DNA from 2 places in the Gilliamella sp. B2923 genome. Region 1 is predicted to be linked to the other one. Evidence: riboswitches for the same ligand, from Rfam matches in the RefSeq annotation. Region 1 holds a riboswitch; the other holds the start of a gene.

What was found. Region 1 has a riboswitch for preQ1 ahead of queD (6-carboxytetrahydropterin synthase QueD). Riboswitches for the same ligand answer to the same signal wherever they lie in the genome.
Region 2: another riboswitch for preQ1. It lies ahead of queF (preQ(1) synthase); the one in region 1 lies ahead of queD (6-carboxytetrahydropterin synthase QueD).

The regions. Positions count from the first base shown of each region.
Region 1 is NZ_JAFNNZ010000008.1:32,040-40,801, forward strand. Features, by position in the region: gene leuS (leucine--tRNA ligase) at 1-1,482, opposite strand, end outside; gene J3U42_RS09210 (hypothetical protein) at 1,722-2,339, shown strand; partial or broken gene bamD (outer membrane protein assembly factor BamD) at 2,523-3,245, opposite strand; gene rluD (23S rRNA pseudouridine(1911/1915/1917) synthase RluD) at 3,339-4,313, shown strand; gene pgeF (peptidoglycan editing factor PgeF) at 4,322-5,086, shown strand; gene J3U42_RS09230 (7-carboxy-7-deazaguanine synthase QueE) at 5,420-6,034, opposite strand; gene queD (6-carboxytetrahydropterin synthase QueD) at 6,037-6,459, opposite strand; PreQ1 riboswitch class I at 6,463-6,508, opposite strand; gene clpB (ATP-dependent chaperone ClpB) at 6,794-8,762, shown strand, end outside.
Region 2 is NZ_JAFNNZ010000001.1:600,625-609,386, forward strand. Features, by position in the region: gene rsmC (16S rRNA (guanine(1207)-N(2))-methyltransferase RsmC) at 1-27, shown strand, start outside; gene hemN (oxygen-independent coproporphyrinogen III oxidase) at 246-1,646, opposite strand; gene yihI (Der GTPase-activating protein YihI) at 1,936-2,436, opposite strand; gene coaA (type I pantothenate kinase) at 2,602-3,537, shown strand; gene J3U42_RS02600 (DUF1090 domain-containing protein) at 3,555-3,992, shown strand; PreQ1 riboswitch class I at 4,249-4,293, shown strand; gene queF (preQ(1) synthase) at 4,296-4,769, shown strand; gene queC (7-cyano-7-deazaguanine synthase QueC) at 4,797-5,456, shown strand; gene J3U42_RS02615 (acyltransferase family protein) at 5,478-6,638, shown strand; gene J3U42_RS02620 (7-cyano-7-deazaguanine/7-aminomethyl-7-deazaguanine transporter) at 6,756-7,442, shown strand; gene J3U42_RS02625 (alpha-2-macroglobulin family protein) at 7,722-8,762, shown strand, end outside.

The DNA of each region.
Region 1 (8,762 bases):
CATAAATGTATCAAAAGTATCGGTTTCACGCAGCGCCGGTTGCCCGTTAACGGTTGTTTTTGCCCAGTTTGGATCGGCTTTAATTGGGCTGGTGATGCCATTCATTTCGACATTTTCCGGTAAAATAACCGGTAGTTGATCTTCCGGCGTTGGAATGGTGGTGCCGTCTTCTAGTGTCACCATTGGAATTGGTGCCCCCCAATAACGTTGACGGGAAACCCCCCAATCACGCAAGCGATAATTGACTTTACGTTCACCAATACCTAATGCCGTAAGTTTGTCGGCGATAGCATTGAATGCTTGATCAAAATTAAGCCCGTCAAATTCACCCGAATTAAATAATATACCGTGCTCGGTGTAAGCTGTTTGAGAAAGATCCGGCGCGTTGCCTTGCTCATCTAAAATCACTGGTTTTATTGGTAAGTCATATTTTGACGCAAATTCATAGTCCCGCTCGTCATGACCCGGTACAGCCATAACCGCACCTGTGCCATATTCAATCAAGACAAAGTTGGCAATCCATACCGGTACTTTATTACCCGTTAATGGATGAATAGCATAAAATCCGGTGGCAATGCCTTTTTTCTCCATGGTTGCCATATCAGCTTCTGCCGTTTTGGTATTTTTGCATTCTGCAATAAATTCCGCAATTTTCGGATTATCTTTCGCTGCTAATTGTGCCAGTGGATGCTCAGCAGCAACTGATACAAAACTCACGCCCATTAACGTATCAGGACGAGTTGTGTAAACACGCAATTTATCATTGTAGTTTTCAACTGCAAAATCAAACTCGACACCTTCAGAACGGCCAATCCAGTTACGTTGCATGGTTTTTACTTGTTCTGGCCAGCTTTCAAGGGTATCTAAATCATTAAGAAGCTCTTCGGCATAGTCAGTGATTTTAATAAACCATTGTGGGATCTCTTTACGCTCAACCGGCGTATTACAGCGCCAACAACAGCCCTCAACAACCTGTTCATTAGCCAATACAGTTTGATCGTTAGGGCACCAGTTAACAGCTGAGGTTTTCTTGTAAACTAAGCCTTTTTCATACAGTTTAGTAAAGAACCACTGTTCCCATTTGTAGTATTCCGGTCGGCAAGTGGTGACTTCACGATCCCAATCGTAACCAAAACCTAATAATTGTAATTGCTTTTTCATATAAGCAATATTTTCATACGTCCATTTGGCTGGTGCGGTATTATTTTTGACTGCCGCACCTTCCGCCGGTAAACCGAAAGCGTCCCAACCAATAGGTTGTAATACATTTTTGCCATTTAGACGTTGGTAACGTGAAATAGTATCGCCAATGGTGTAATTTCGGACATGACCAAGATGCAAACGTCCCGAAGGGTAAGGTAACATTGATAAACAGTAGTATTTTTCTTTTGAAGGATCTTCAGTAACATGAAATGTTTTGTTTTCTAGCCAATGCTGTTGCACTTTGGCTTCAATCTCGTCGGGGCGATATTGTTCTTGCATGATGAATATATGTCCTATCTATTATTGCTAATAAAAAATAATTTGCTAATTGTATTGGTTATTGGCACGTTTTACAAACGATATGTGAATCAAGCACAATGATTTGAGCATCCATATTTATTATGAGTTAAGATAGATAAAGTGAATAATATACATAAAAAAGAGATAAATTATTCAATATCGATATAATTAAAAAAGTCTTTAGACTATATTTCTAAAACAAAAATAAGGAATAGTTAATGGAAAATCGTACATTTGAATTTCGTTGTTTCACTCGGCGCTCATTTATTTTTTTCACAATATCAATAGTTAGTTTTACTCTGTTAGTCACATGTTGTCTCATTTTTTTATTTATCTCTGATGCTGTCATGCCTTTGATCCCCAAACAATATTTTAAGGTGATTTTTTTTGGTGGAATCATTGTGTTGAGCTTACTTTCTGGCGTTTTGTTTGCTATAGGTATTGTGAGTTTCTTCCGTAAAAAAATGACGATTAATGCCAATTCATATTCGATTAATATTGATGACCATAAAAAATTGAATCAAATGTTTCAATGGTCAGCATTACAAAAAGTAATAAGATTGAAAGTCGAAAACACTGTTTGGGTTAATCAAACACTTATCCTTGAGTTTGACAATAAGCGTATTAAGATGCTGACAGTAAAGGGGAAAATTCCTCTATTATCCAAAAAAGATATCGATCAGTTTTTTGAATTCACACAATATCTTCATGAACAAGTTCTCAAACCAGATTTTACATTAATCTCGGTGGATCAAACTTTATCTTCTAAAACAGCTGAATTTCTAGTGAATGCTTCACATGATTTAGAAAATCGTTACCTTTATGTCAGAAAGTAGGTCATGCGCATTTATTTTTTATACATTGTGATAAAACAATGGCTATTTAAATGTTTAAATAGCCATCAACTGTTTTGATAAACTTTAATTGTCTCTTAACTGGTGAATATATTAGCCACCATTAAACACACTTAAGAAACGTGAGAAGAAAGATTTTTTCTCTTCAGCTGGTATATTTTCGATATTGGCTTGAATAAGTTGATCGACTTTTTTGGCTTCATCAACTAAACCCAGTTCGTTATAAGCATTACGCATTAATAATAATGCTGATTTAGTTGAGTCTGTATCAGGGAACATTGCCAGCATTTGGGTGACACGATTGATAACTGCAACATAAGCGCCACGTTTAGTATAAAATTGCGCTACTTTTAATTCATATCGAGCCATGCGATTTTTCAAAAAGACTAATCGTTTTTTGGCATCTGCTGCATATTGGCTAGTTGGAAAACTGGAAACTAAATAAGTAAAATCTTTAAATGCGGCGGCAGCGAATTCTGGATCACGATCTGAACGGTCAACGTTAAACCATCCCTGAATCATATTATCGTCTTGAGCCATATTGGTAATACCACGCATATAAATAACCCAATCGATGTTTGGATGCGTTGGATTCAATTTTAAAAAGCGGTCGATCGAGGCTATAGCAAGGGGTAAGTCAGCAGATTTGTAATAGGCATAAATTAAATCGAGTTGCACTTGCTGGGAGTACGGACCGAATGGATAGCTTTTATCCATTGCCTCTAAAATCGTGATACTGGATTTGATATTGCCATTTTCAAGCTCTGATTTAGCTTTACTGTGCAGTTCAATCTCTGGTACATATTCAACTTCGGGTTTGGTTGAGGTACAGCCTATTAGCGCACCACATAGAGCGATAGCTAACAAAGAGTGTAAATGTAATTTCATTCAGTTTTCAATCCAAAATATAATTAAACATTAAAGGCTAGGATTAGTATATAATACTCTAAAACAGATGAGCTTAAAATAGATAAATTACACATGCAAGAGTTAAAATTATCAACTGAAATTGAAGCAAGCCAACTGGGAATGCGTTTAGATCAAGCATTATCAGAGCTTTTTCCCGATTATTCACGCTCAAGAATTAAAGATTGGATCGTTAACAATAAAGTGATGGTTAATAACGATATTGTTAACAAACCTAAAGAAAAGGTACTGGGCGGTGAAAAAATAACGATCAATGCTGAAATTGAAGAAGAGACCTATCATCAACCGGAAAATATTCCACTTGATATCGTTTATGAAGATGATGATATTTTAGTTATCAATAAACCTCGTGACCTTGTTGTGCACCCCGGTGCCGGCAATCCAAATGGTACGGTTTTAAATGCGTTGCTTTATCACTATCCGGAGATAGCACGGGTACCACGAGCGGGTATAGTGCATCGGCTTGATAAAGATACCACCGGACTTATGGTTGTGGCTAAAACCATTGTTGCTCAAACGCATCTGGTTGAATCACTCCAATTACGGGAAATTACACGTGAGTATGAAGCGGTTGCTATGGGGATTATTACAGCCGGTGGGACAATCGAGCAGCCGATTACTCGTCATCCGACTAAACGCACTCATATGGCTGTTTTTCCAACCGGCAAGCCTGCGACTACCCATTATCGTGTTATGGAAAAGTACCGCTTACATACTCGTTTAAGACTGCGGTTAGAGACCGGTCGAACTCACCAAATCCGTGTCCATATGGCGCATATAGCGCATCCTTTAGTGGGCGATCCTCTCTATGGCGGTCGTCCAAGACCGCCAAAAGGAGCGAGTGAATCGTTTATTCAAACTTTACGTAATTTTGACAGACAAGCTTTACATGCTACTATGTTAAAACTGTTTCATCCGGTCACTGGTGAACAAATGCAATGGCATGCACCTATTCCGGATGATATGCAAAAATTAATACAAGCATTACAAGAAGATACAGAACTTCATAAAGATGAAATAGATTGGTAACAAATATGATTAAATCGATTTACCCCTACTGGTCAGCGCCAAAAAATATTCGGGCATTTACTTCAACACGAATCGGAGGCGTCAGTAAGGCGCCTTATGATAGCTTAAATTTAGGTAGTCGAACGGCTGATAATTTAACCGATGTTTGTCAAAATCGTCAGCGTATAATTGAAGCCGAGCATATCCCCAGCGAGCCATATTGGTTAAATCAAACGCATAGTAATAAAGTCCTTGATATCTCATCGATTCCCCTTCAAGCCCCGAGCGGCATGATAAATCAAAACGAAGCTCAAGCAGATGCTTCTTATACCAGTCAAGCTAAACAAGTAAGTGTTGTGTTAACCGCTGACTGTATGCCGGTACTCTTTTGTTCAATCAAAGGCGATGAGGTTGCCGCTGCTCACGCCGGTTGGCGAGGGCTTTGTAATGGTATTTTAGAAGAAACCGTGAAAAAGTTTTCTTGTCCGGTCAATGAAATCTTAGCGTGGCTTGGGCCGGCTATTAGTCAACAAAAGTTTGAAGTCGGCGAAGAAGTCAAGCAAGCCTTTGAACAAGTTGACGCTAAAGCCAGTGCGGCTTTTAAATTAATTAATGCAAATCAGCAAAAATATTTGGCCAACCTTTATTTAATTGCCAAACAACGTTTGCAAGCAATGGGCATTTTAAAAATTTTTGGTGGTGATTATTGTACCTATATCGAGCAAGACAAATTCTTTTCGTATCGTCGTGATCAGACCACCGGCCGAATGGCAACGATGATTTGGTTTGAATAACATTACGATTGGATTCAACTTCATTATTTTTTACATCGAAAGCCTAATTATGCTCTTGCATAGAGTCTTCCGATTATTGCGTTTTTATCGCTGATAAAAGCGGCAGTAGCTCATTTTCCTATCGTTTATACTTCATCTTGATAAACGGTATTTTTTGATTCAATCTATAAGGCTAAAATAACAAATCCAATTCGCCTTCTTGTTCCACTTTGGCGCTTGAAAGATTGATTTAAATCCGCTTCAAATAATAGAAAAAAACATGCCTCTTAGTCATTGTCGAACATAATTTTTAGTTGTCAGATAAAGCGTGCGACTGAATCAGCTTTAATGCAATTATTCGATGCCAGCAAATTTATGAGTCTGCAAACTTAACAGCCATTTATTATTTTCGCGACCCTCATTAATTTTGCCTAACAAAGTAATAGTGTCATGCATATTCATCACGCCATTATTTTCACAAGGGGAAAGATAATAGCGTTTTGCATCAATTTGCTTTTCAATATATTGGCAAAATGGTAGAAAATCGGGGTGATTTTCGACAACAATTCGCACTTCATCGGCGGTCGGTTGGGCGATTTTTTGATAGCGAGATTGATAGCAAAATTTAGGGCTTAGTGCGATATAGTCAATCAGCAGATCGACTTTGCCAAGACCATTACTCTCAATGGCAATAAAATAACCGGCTTGTTTGAGTGATAAGAGCAGCTCCGGCAACGCTTTAACCATAGTCGGCTCACCGCCGGTGATAATAATATTTTTGCTTTGATACTGCTTAAGCGTTGCTAATAGTTGCGTTAAGGTAAATCGGCTAAATCGGCGAAAATCGGTATCACACCATGCACAATTCAAATTACAACCGGCAAAGCGAATAAAAATTGCCGGCATACCAGTATTGTAACCTTCGCCCTGTAAAGATTCGAAGATTTCAACAATGCGAAATTCAGTCATTTTTAGCTCCGGCGGTACTCGCAGTAAGATGTCGGGGTTTCCCAAAGTTTGATCATCGAAACGGGTAGATATTGCGCTAAGCAATCGAAGATGTATTGACACATTCCTTCAGCAGTTGTACGGCAAGGAAAGGCAAAAATTTTACGATCCATCTGCTTTAATAAATCGGCAATCCGGCACTCGTTAGCGTTATTTTGGTTGTATAAATAAGCATGATCGAGCGGATCAACAATATGTTGTTTAACAATTGCTTTTAAATCAGCGTAATCCATGACCATATCAGCACTTGAGCCGCTGGTAATAAGTTCACCACTGATCTCCACTAATAAGCGATAGGTATGACCGTGCAGGTTATGACATTTTTTATTATGCCCGTCTAACATATGACAAGCATCAAATTGAAACTCTTTAGCTATTTTGAACATGATATTATCCTAGTTTTTTTACGTGGGATGGGTTACGAACCACGGTTAGATGACCTAACAAAACGAGCGGCTAATATAATAGATAAACGTTGATTTGTCATCTTTCAATTGTCATTTAATGATAGTTTAAGTAAACTGATGCGGTGATTTTCATCACGTTTTCTAATACAAGGTTAACTGTGTCTTATTTGCGTTGTTTTGTTGTATAAATTCTGTAAAAAAATATTCTCAATCAGCTCTTGAAATTTCATCTTCCACACTCATTTAGTGATCATGCAAATGGATTGAATGCTTCGCCATTTGATCCAAATCTATTGCACAGGAGATAAATAATATGAGGTTAGACAAACTCACAAATAAATTTCAACAAGCTTTAGCTGATGCGCAGTCTTTAGCATTAGGTAAAGATAATCAATATATCGAGCCTGTTCATGTACTTTCCGCCATGCTCAATCAAGAAGGCAGTAGTGTTAAACCATTATTAGCTTCGGCTGGCGCTAATATCGCTCTATTACAACAAGAATTAACTCAAGCGATTGATCGTTTGCCGCAAGTACAAGGTGCCGGCGGTGATGTGATACCTTCACAAGATTTTATTCGAGTACTAAATCTTTGTGACAAATTATCGCAAAAAAATGGCGATAGTTATATCTCATCTGAACTATTTATATTAGCCGCTTTAGAAGATAAAGGCAGTTTAAGTGACATACTTAAACGTAGTGGCGTGACGAAAGATAAATTTAATCAGGCGGTAAATCAAGTAAGAGGTAATGATAACGTGAACGATCCTAATGCAGAAGATCAACGTGGTGCGTTGAAAAAATACACTATCGATTTAACCGAACGTGCTGAACAAGGCAAACTCGATCCGGTTATTGGTCGTGATGAAGAGATTCGCCGTACTATACAAGTATTGCAACGTCGTACCAAAAATAACCCGGTACTTATTGGTGAGCCGGGGGTCGGTAAAACCGCTATCGTTGAAGGTTTAGCACAGCGTATTGTTAATCGTGAAGTACCGGAAGGGTTACGTAACAAACGTGTTTTATCATTAGATATGGGGGCTTTGATTGCCGGTGCTAAATATCGTGGTGAATTTGAAGAGCGTCTTAAAGCAGTACTTAAAGATATCGCCAAAGAAGAAGGCCGTATCATTCTATTTATTGATGAGATTCATACCATGGTTGGGGCAGGGAAAAGTGATGGTGCGATGGATGCCGGTAATATGTTAAAACCCGCATTGGCTCGGGGTGAATTGCACTGCGTGGGCGCAACCACTCTTGATGAATATCGTCAATATATTGAGAAAGATCCTGCGTTAGAACGCCGTTTCCAAAAAGTCTATGTGGCTGAACCAAGTGTTGAAGATACGATTGCCATTTTACGTGGTTTGAAAGAGCGTTATGAAATTCACCACCACGTACAAATTACCGATCCGGCTATTGTGGCGGCGGCAACGTTATCGCATCGTTATATTTCAGACCGTATGTTACCGGATAAAGCAATCGATTTAATCGATGAAGCGGCTTCGAGCATTCGTATGCAAATGGATTCTAAACCGGAATCATTAGATCGCCTTGAAAGACGCATTATTCAGCTAAAACTTGAGCAACAAGCACTTAAGAAAGAGTCTGATGATGCAAGTAAAAAACGACTTGAGATGCTAAATGATGAACTCGCTGAGAAAGAAAAACAATATGCGTCACTTGAAGAAGAATGGAAGTCAGAGAAGGCAGCAGTTTCGGGCACTCAAACTATCAAAACAGAGTTGGAGAAAGCTCGCACTGAAATAGAGCAAGCACGCCGTGCCGGTGATTTAAACAAAATGTCAGAATTACAATATGGCAAAATCCCGGAATTGGAAAAGAAACTTGCCTCAGCAACACAGTTAGAAGGCAAAACCATGAAGTTATTGCGTAACAAAGTGACCGATAACGAAATTGCCGAAGTATTATCGAAAGCAACCGGTATTCCTGTTTCCAGAATGCTCGAAAGCGAAAAAGATAAATTACTACACATGGAAGATGCGTTACATAAACGTGTTATTGGTCAAGATGAAGCGGTGGTTGCGGTGGCTAATGCGATTCGTCGTAGTCGTGCCGGGCTTTCTGATCCAAATAAACCGATCGGATCGTTCTTATTCTTAGGTCCAACTGGTGTAGGTAAAACTGAGCTTTGTAAAGCACTGGCAAACTTTATGTTTGATAGTGAAGATGCCATGGTGCGGATTGATATGTCAGAATTTATGGAAAAACACTCAGTCGCTCGATTAATTGGTGCGCCTCCGGGATACGTTGGTTACG
Region 2 (8,762 bases), on a different contig from region 1:
TTTAAAGTCTATTTAGCCAGTCACTAAGAAGGTATGTTGCTTTGATTGAAAGTCAATTTAATCAAAGCAACAATTGGTCAATTTTCTCGATTGATATTAGCACTAAAGGCAATTGGAGAAAGTAGGGAAAAGATTCAGCAACAAATCTAAAACCGAAATCTTCAGTAGATAACAATTTGGGCTGTCATGCTTTACCTACTGCTGTGTTGCAATGATAAGGCTATCTAAAATTACTCTGTCTAACGTTAAATCACCCTTGAAAACTGTTGCTGACGAGCCATACGGCGCATATAGGTATCAAAGCACATACAGATATTGCGAATCAATAAATGACCTTTTGGCTGCACTTTAATAACATGTTGACGAATGGTGACTAAGCCGTCGTTTTCAAGCGGTTTTAACAAAGCGAGATCTTGAGCAAAATAGTCATCAAATACAATATGATATTGTTGCTCAATAGTGGTTTTATCTAAGTAAAAATGGCAAATGAGTTGCTTAATAACATCACGGCGGATCTTATCATCAAGGCTTAAATTAAACCCTTTCCATAAACCATTACCTTTTGTAGCAATCTGATTTTGATAAATCTTGAGATCTTTTTGATTTTGCGCATAACTATCGCCAAGCATACTAATCGCCGATACCCCAAGTCCTAATAAGTCAGCTTCTCCTTGTGTGGTATAGCCTTGAAAATTACGGTGGAGTTTATTTTGTTGTTGGGCAATGGCGAGTTCGTCGCTCGGTTTAGCAAAGTGATCCATACCAATAAATTGGTAACCTGATTGCGTTAATTTTTCAATACTGGTTTGTAAGATTTGCAGTTTTTCGCTTGCATTCGGCAGATCATAGTCTTTAATTTTACGTTGAGCGGCAAAGCGTGAAGGTAAATGAGCATAATTAAATACGCTTAGTCTGTCCGGCGAGATATCAATCACTTTATTTAACGTTTCGGTAAAACTTGCAACCGTCTGTTTGGGTAAACCATAAATCAAATCTAAACTGATTGAAGCAAAATGGTTTTTACGTGCTTGTTTTATCAATTGACGAATTAAGTTTTCGTCCTGTTCACGATTGATTAAATTTTGGATTTCATGATTAAAATCTTGAATTCCCATACTTAATCGGTTAAAGCCTAAATTAGCTAAATGGTCGATTGTATCGGGCGTTATTTCACGTGGATCGATTTCAATCGATAGCTCGGCATCATCAGCAAAATGAAAATGCTGCTTAAGCGATGCCATAAGTCGTGCTATTTCCTCATCGGTTAAAAAGGTAGGGGTGCCGCCTCCCCAGTGCATTTGTGATACGGTGCGGTTTTTAAATAGCGGGGCACGACTTTCGATCTCTACATCAAGCGCATCTAAATATTGGGTAACTTTGTGTGTTTGCCGGGTGATGAGCTTGTTGCATCCGCAAAAATAACAAAGTTTATGGCAAAACGGAATATGGATATAGAGCGATAATGGGCGATCATGATAGCGTGTCGCTGCGGTGATAAAATCTTGCTCATTGAAACTCTCATTAAACTCGAGCGCCGTTGGATAAGAGGTATAACGTGGGCCGGAATAATTGTATTTTTCAATTAACGCTTGATCCCATAACTGAGTTTGCGTGGGATTATTTTGATTTAAACCTGAATTTGACATTGCTTTTTTTATAACCTTTTTCAGTGGCTTTATATTTTGTCTTTGATCTGGTTTTCATTTTGATTCGATTGGTCTTATGTAAAAATAATAACACGCAAATAAGTAACCCAAAATATAAACTTAACATAATTAACATTGGCATTATGATTGGCTCACCGGAATAAATTTATTCATAATCAAAATACCTATTTAAGGTGTAATTAACAGGTAGAATATAATTAACCGTCATTATATTCTACCCAATAATATTGATTATATTACAACTTAATTGAAAAATGGTTAAGATGAATTAATTGCGCTTTAACAAACTGACTATATCTTCTTTCTTGTCTAGCTCGTCTTCAAATTCGTCAAAATCTTCGTCGGTATAACCAAGCTCTTGCATCAATTGATCGATACGATTTAACTGCTTATCCAGATAATTTTGCTGTTCGGCAGTTAGCTTATGATCTTGTTCAACCAGATCGAGTAGCTGATCAAGTTTTGGATCATTTTCCAACTGTTCTAGCTCTTGCTGTGGTGTTAAGGTTTGCTTAACAGGCTTAGATTGTTTAACAGCCGGAGTGTGGGTTGCTTGTGGTTCAACCACTAATGATATCGGTTTTTTACTGCCTATTCGAGGGTCTTGACTAACTGAGTTTGCCTTTTTTTGGCGATTGTCACTATCGCCATTAAAGCGTGAGCCGCTCGGTAACCCTTTGTGTTTGCGTTTACGCTTCAATTCACGAGATGCTTCATTAATCTCTTGACGCGTTTTTTTGGGTTTTTGTTTCGATTTATTTTTTAACATACAATCTCTGTCTAATTTGACTAAATATTTACCTGCTATATTTTAACAGTAACTGATGAATATAGCTATGATGAACACGCTAAGTGAAATTCTGATTGTAAAACATGGCAATTGTGTATAATCTGAGCCCAATAATTTGTTAGTGTGAAGCAGTGAGAATATAACATGAACAATCATTTGAGCCCTTATATGCAATTTAGCCGTCAAGAGTGGGCAAGCTTGCGTAATGCGGTACCAATGACTTTAAGCTCAACCGAGCTAAGCTCCTTACAAGGGATTAATGAAGATCTATCTATGGATGAAGTAAGTGAAATCTATTTACCTTTATCCAGATTGCTCAATTATTATATTAACAACTGTTTTAGTCGACAGGCAGTATTGGCCAAATTTTTAGGTAAAAGCCAAAAAATACCTTATGTCATTAGCATTGCCGGTAGTGTAGCTGTAGGGAAAAGTACGACAGCGCGCGTATTACAAGCGCTGTTAACACGTTGGCCTGAACATCGAAAAGTGGCATTAGTGACTACTGATGGATTTTTATATCCCAATAAATATCTCGAAGAACGAGGTATTATGAATAAAAAAGGCTTTCCGCAATCGTATGATATTAAAAAGCTGATCAACTTTGTGGCCGATGTAAAATCCGGTCAAGCGAAAGTTAAAGCGCCGGTTTATTCACATTTAGTTTACGATATTGTTGAAAACGAAGAGATTATTGTTGATAGCCCAGATATTCTCATTTTAGAAGGTTTAAACGTGTTACAAGGCACCATTAACTATCCGCAAGCGAATAATCGAGTATTTGTTTCTGATTATGTGGATTTTTCGATCTATGTCGATGCGGAGTTGTCGCTTTTACATGATTGGTATGTCAATCGATTTTTAAAATTCAGAGCAGGGGCATTTAGTGATCCTAACTCTTATTTTAATCACTATTCTCAGCTCCCGGAACAAGAAGCGATTAATATTGCCAACCGGCTTTGGCACGAGATTAATGAATTAAATTTAATTGAAAATATTTTACCGACTCGTGAAAGAGCCAGTTTAATTTTAACAAAAGGTAAGAATCACCAAGTGGATTGTGTGCAGTTAAGAAAATAAACTTAAGAGGAAACATTATGAAATCAATAATTAAGTCGTCTGTAAGTAAGTTTACACTGCTTTCATTTTTAACAACACTTACCCTAGGTGTTTGTGCAGCAAACGTTGATGATCATCAAGGGCAGACTTGTGCCGGCAAAAAAGAGGCGATTGAAGCGCAAATTGCTGAGGCACAAAAAACCGCTAATCTTGAGCCTGTTCAAGGATTAGAAAAAGCATTATTAAATGTCAAAATGCATTGTAATGATGATAGTTTAGAGGCCGAATATAAAAAAGATATTAATGAAAAAACTGAAAAAGTTGCCGAACGACAAAAAGATTTAGCTGAAGCAAAACTCAAAGGCGATGAGCAAAAAATTGCCCAAAAAACCTCGAAATTAAATGATGCTGAAAAAGAGTTAGCGCAAGCTAAAGACAAATTAGACAATTTTTACAAAGAACTGAAATCAAAATAAACGCTATTTTTGCAAGCTTTAATCTCTATTATCCTACAAATTAGTCATCCTAAGCAGAGTAACTATGTGAGTTATTTTGCTTATGATGACAACTCATTAACTTAATACGCATTGATATTGAATAAGCAAAATGACGGCGTTTTCTATGTAAATCCAGTTTAATTTAAATCCAGTGTAATTTGCCTTCACACCGTTATGGTTAGTTATTCACAAGCAGGCTGGACTTTTAGAACAAAAAAAGGTAAGGTGTGCGCCTTATCACGTGGTTCGTAAACCTCCCACGCAAAAAAACTAAGGAAAATTATGAGTAACGTTACACTACTAGGCGATCAGTCTGTTCGCTATCCAACTACCTATTGTCCGGAAATTCTCGAAACGTTTGACAATAAACATCCCGGTAATGACTATTTTGTTAAATTTAATTGCCCGGAATTTACCAGCCTTTGTCCTATCACAGGTCAACCTGATTTTGCGACGATTTATATTTCGTATGTGCCGAATATTAAAATGGTCGAAAGTAAATCACTTAAGCTCTATTTATTCAGCTTCCGTAATCATGGTGATTATCATGAAGATTGTATTAATATCATCATGAAAGATTTGATTAAATTAATGGATCCAAAATACATTGAAGTCTGGGGTAAATTTACACCTCGTGGCGGTATTTCTATCGATCCATATGCAAATTACGGTAAACCCGGCACTAACTGGGAACAAATTGCGCTTAATCGTTTAGCTAATCACGATCTTTATCCTGAAAAAGTCGATAATCGTTAATCTCATCATCCTAACAGGAAATTTTTAATGCAACATCGTAAAGCACTTGTGATATTTTCTGGTGGGCAAGATTCAACCACTTGCCTACTGCAAGCAATTGCTGATTATGGGCGTGAAAACGTTGAAACAATCAGCTTTCAATATGGTCAACGACATGCCATTGAGCTTGAAAAAGCCAAATGGATTGCTGACGATCTTGGTGTAAAGCAAACCGTCATTGACACTTCAGTGATTAAACAAACGACCAATAATGCCTTGATTGATGACTCGCAAGAGATTAAATCAGCTCAAGAAGGGAATTATCCTAATACTTTTGTTGACGGGCGTAATATGCTATTTTTATTGTTAGCCGGGTGTTATGCCAAACAGCAAGGTATTAAAGATATCATTATTGGCGTATGTGAAACCGATTTCAGTGGTTATCCGGATTGTCGAGATATCTTTATTAAATCCATGAATGTCTCGATGAATTTAGCCTTGGATTACACGTTTAACATCATCACCCCATTAATGTATCTGACTAAAGCGCAAACATGGGAAATGGCTGATAAACTCGGTTATCTTGATTATATCCGGCAACACACTCACACTTGTTATTATGGGGTTGACGGCGGATGTGGTCAGTGTCCTAGTTGCGAGTTACGTGACAAAGGGTTAAATGAGTATCTAACCCATAGCACTAGATAGCATTATTTAAAGGGGAAATGCATGTCTGACAATCATCAACGATTAGTCTCATTGGATGTATTGCGAGGAATGACCATTGCAGGAATGATTTTAGTGAATAATCCCGGGTCGCCAAATGCTATTTATCCTTTACTTAGGCATGCTAAATGGAACGGGCTGACTTTTGCCGATCTCATCTTTCCATTATTTATGTTTATTATGGGAGTGTCGACTTATATTTCCTTAAATAAATTAGAATTTAAGCTTAATAAGATTCTGCTAATTAAAATTTTGAAAAGAACGCTGATCATTTTTGCTATTGGATTATTCATTGCTTGGTTTTCGGGTTTTCTTGCTTTGTATAAGCATTTTAATTGGCTGCCGTTTCATGAGCGGATGGTTGAATCTTTGTCTTGCATAGATCAAATCCGAATTATGGGCATTTTACAACGTTTAGCGATCTGTTATTTGTTTTCTTCTCTTATTATTTTATGTTTTGATAGAAAATATTTGCCTGTTCTGATCGTTCAAATATTACTCTTTTATTTTTTCATCTTATATTTGGGCGACGGGTTTGAGCAAAAAAATAACAACATTATTGCTAAAGTCGATAGAATGATTTTGGGTCAAGAGCGTATGTATCTGGATAATGGTATGTATTTTGAACCGGAAGGGGTATTAAGTACTTTTCCGGCCATTGCTCAAGTCCTTATCGGCTTTTGTATAGCCAAACAAATATTTGCAACTAATGTCAATGTCGACAAAATAAAAATCTTGATTAAATACGGAATAATTTTTTCAATAATAGGGTTTATTTTAAGTTTTATCTGCCCAATTAATAAAAAAATCTGGTCACCGTCATTTGTATTGGTGACTTGTGCTATAGGTTGTGTCTTATTTGCCTTATTAATTTGGTTGATTGATATCAAAAAATACAAAAACGCCGTTCATTGTTTTATCCCCTTTGGCATGAATTCTTTATTCATTTTTGTTGTCGCCGGTATTATTTCGATTATAACGCGTAGAATGACGCTGGTTTTTCATTCTGATTCACTCAGTTTGCGACAATTTCTGTATTCAAAAGTTTTAGCGCAATATTTTGGAAACTATCCCAGTTCTTTTATCTATGCCTTATTCATTGTCGTGATTTGTTGGTTGATTGCTTTTATTTTATATAAAAAGCATTTTTTTATAACAATTTAAAAATATTAGATATCGATGTAATTAAATTCGGCTTATCCGACATTTTTAACCTTAATTACATCATTTTTACGTTAAAGATTATGGGTTCTCTCACCCCATTTAAAAAAGGAAACGAATATGTATTTGAATATTCACTCTGAAACACTTCAGAACAAATTTAATTCAGCTCAGCAGCGCAAGGCGCTTTGCTGGCTCTCTTTTTTTCATATTTTAGTTATTGCATCAAGCAATTATCTGGTACAAATCCCATTTGATATCTTCGGTTTTCATACCACTTGGGGAGCATTTACCTTTCCATTTATCTTTTTAACCACCGATTTAACCATTCGGGTATTTGGTGCTAGTCTTGCCAGAAAAATTATCTTTGTTGTTATGATACCGGCATTACTGTTCTCTTATTCCATTTCGGTTGTGTTTTTTGAAGGGCATTGGATGGGATTTTCAGCTTTATCTGATTTTAATACTTTTGTTTTTCGAATAGCATTAGCCAGTTTTGCCGCTTATTTGGTTGGGCAGCTTATGGATATTACTGTGTTTAATTATTTACGTAAAAATAAAGCATGGTGGGTTGCCCCTTCGGCATCAGCGGTGTTAGGTAATGGTATAGATACTATCGTCTTTTTTGCCATTGCCTTTTATCAAAGTAGCGACGAATTTATGGCCAATCATTGGATCGAGATTGCTGCAATTGACTATAGTTTTAAAATTTTGATTTGTGGATTATTCTTCTTACCGCTTTATGGTGTAATTTTAAATTTGATCTTAAAAAGATTAATTTCGAAGCCTAAAGTGAGTCAATTTTAATTCTTTGCTTTAATTAAGTTAACTTACTTGAATTTAAACCGCAAAAATCATTAAAAAATCCTAAAAAACTCATCTTATGTTTTGCCCATTTAGATGAGTTTTCTCTCAAAGATTCGAATTCTAAATAATCTTTATCTCAAAAGGGTTATTCATTAATTCTCTTTTTTTCAAAATTTTTTAGAAAGCGCTTTGTCTATTGGTCAGTACAGTGCATAATATATACAAAAAGTAGTATATATAATTCAAAGAAAATTAAAATAATTAAGGAACGGTGAAATAATGAAATTTATCAAGAAGTTAGCTGTTTTTAGTGTATTTCTGGCTCTTTCCGGTTGCGATGATAGCAATCAGAATCAAAATGTTGGAAGTGAGCCAATCGATAACAATTCCCAAATGCAGTCGGCTAGTAGTTCTATTGCACCCACTGAACAACAATCCACCAACAAACCGAATTTTTCGCCTACATCTGAATTAATTCAAAAGTATAACGGCAAACAATTGAAAGTTATTGATGCTTCTGAAGCAATTATTGATGGTTCAAGCACATTGGTCGTTACTTTCTCTGTTCCTATTAATCCACAACTCAATTTTTCTAATTTACTAAGACTAGTGGATACTGAAAAAGGGACTGTTGATGGTGCATGGGAACTATCAAACGATGGATTGCAATTAAGACTTCGATATTTAGAACCAAATCGTAGATTACTATTAACAATTGATAAATTGCTATCAGGCATCAATGACAGTCATTTACAAAGTGTTTATCAAACTTATTTGACGACAAGTTCTCGCGAGCCTATCATCAAATTTACTAGTTCAGGTATTTTACTACCAAGTAAATCAATGAGTGGAATCCCTGTAACAACGTTGAATGTCAATAAAGTTGATATTAATTTTTTTAAAGTGAAGCCAGAAAAATTCGCCTCTTTTTTTTCGAACAGCCGTAATCTATCAACTTCTGTTGATGCTTACGATTTTAATTATATGAAACAATATTTCGATTTAGTTTATTCCTCTCGCTTTGAGCTAAATCCTAAACCAAATGTTCAGGAAAATATGTTAATTAATATTTCTAATATACCTGAGCTTAAAGAAGAAGGTGTCTATTTAGCGATAATGACTAAGACTGGCGATCTCGTCAGAGCCGCTCCATCCTCTGTTTTTTCAATTAGTAATATTGGTATTTCAGTTCATAAGTATTCAAATAAAAATCTACTGGTAATGACCCATGCACTAGATGATGGAGCACCATTAGGCAATATTAAAATAACATTACATAGTATTGATGATAGTAAGGGCCCTATCACTGTAAGAACTGAT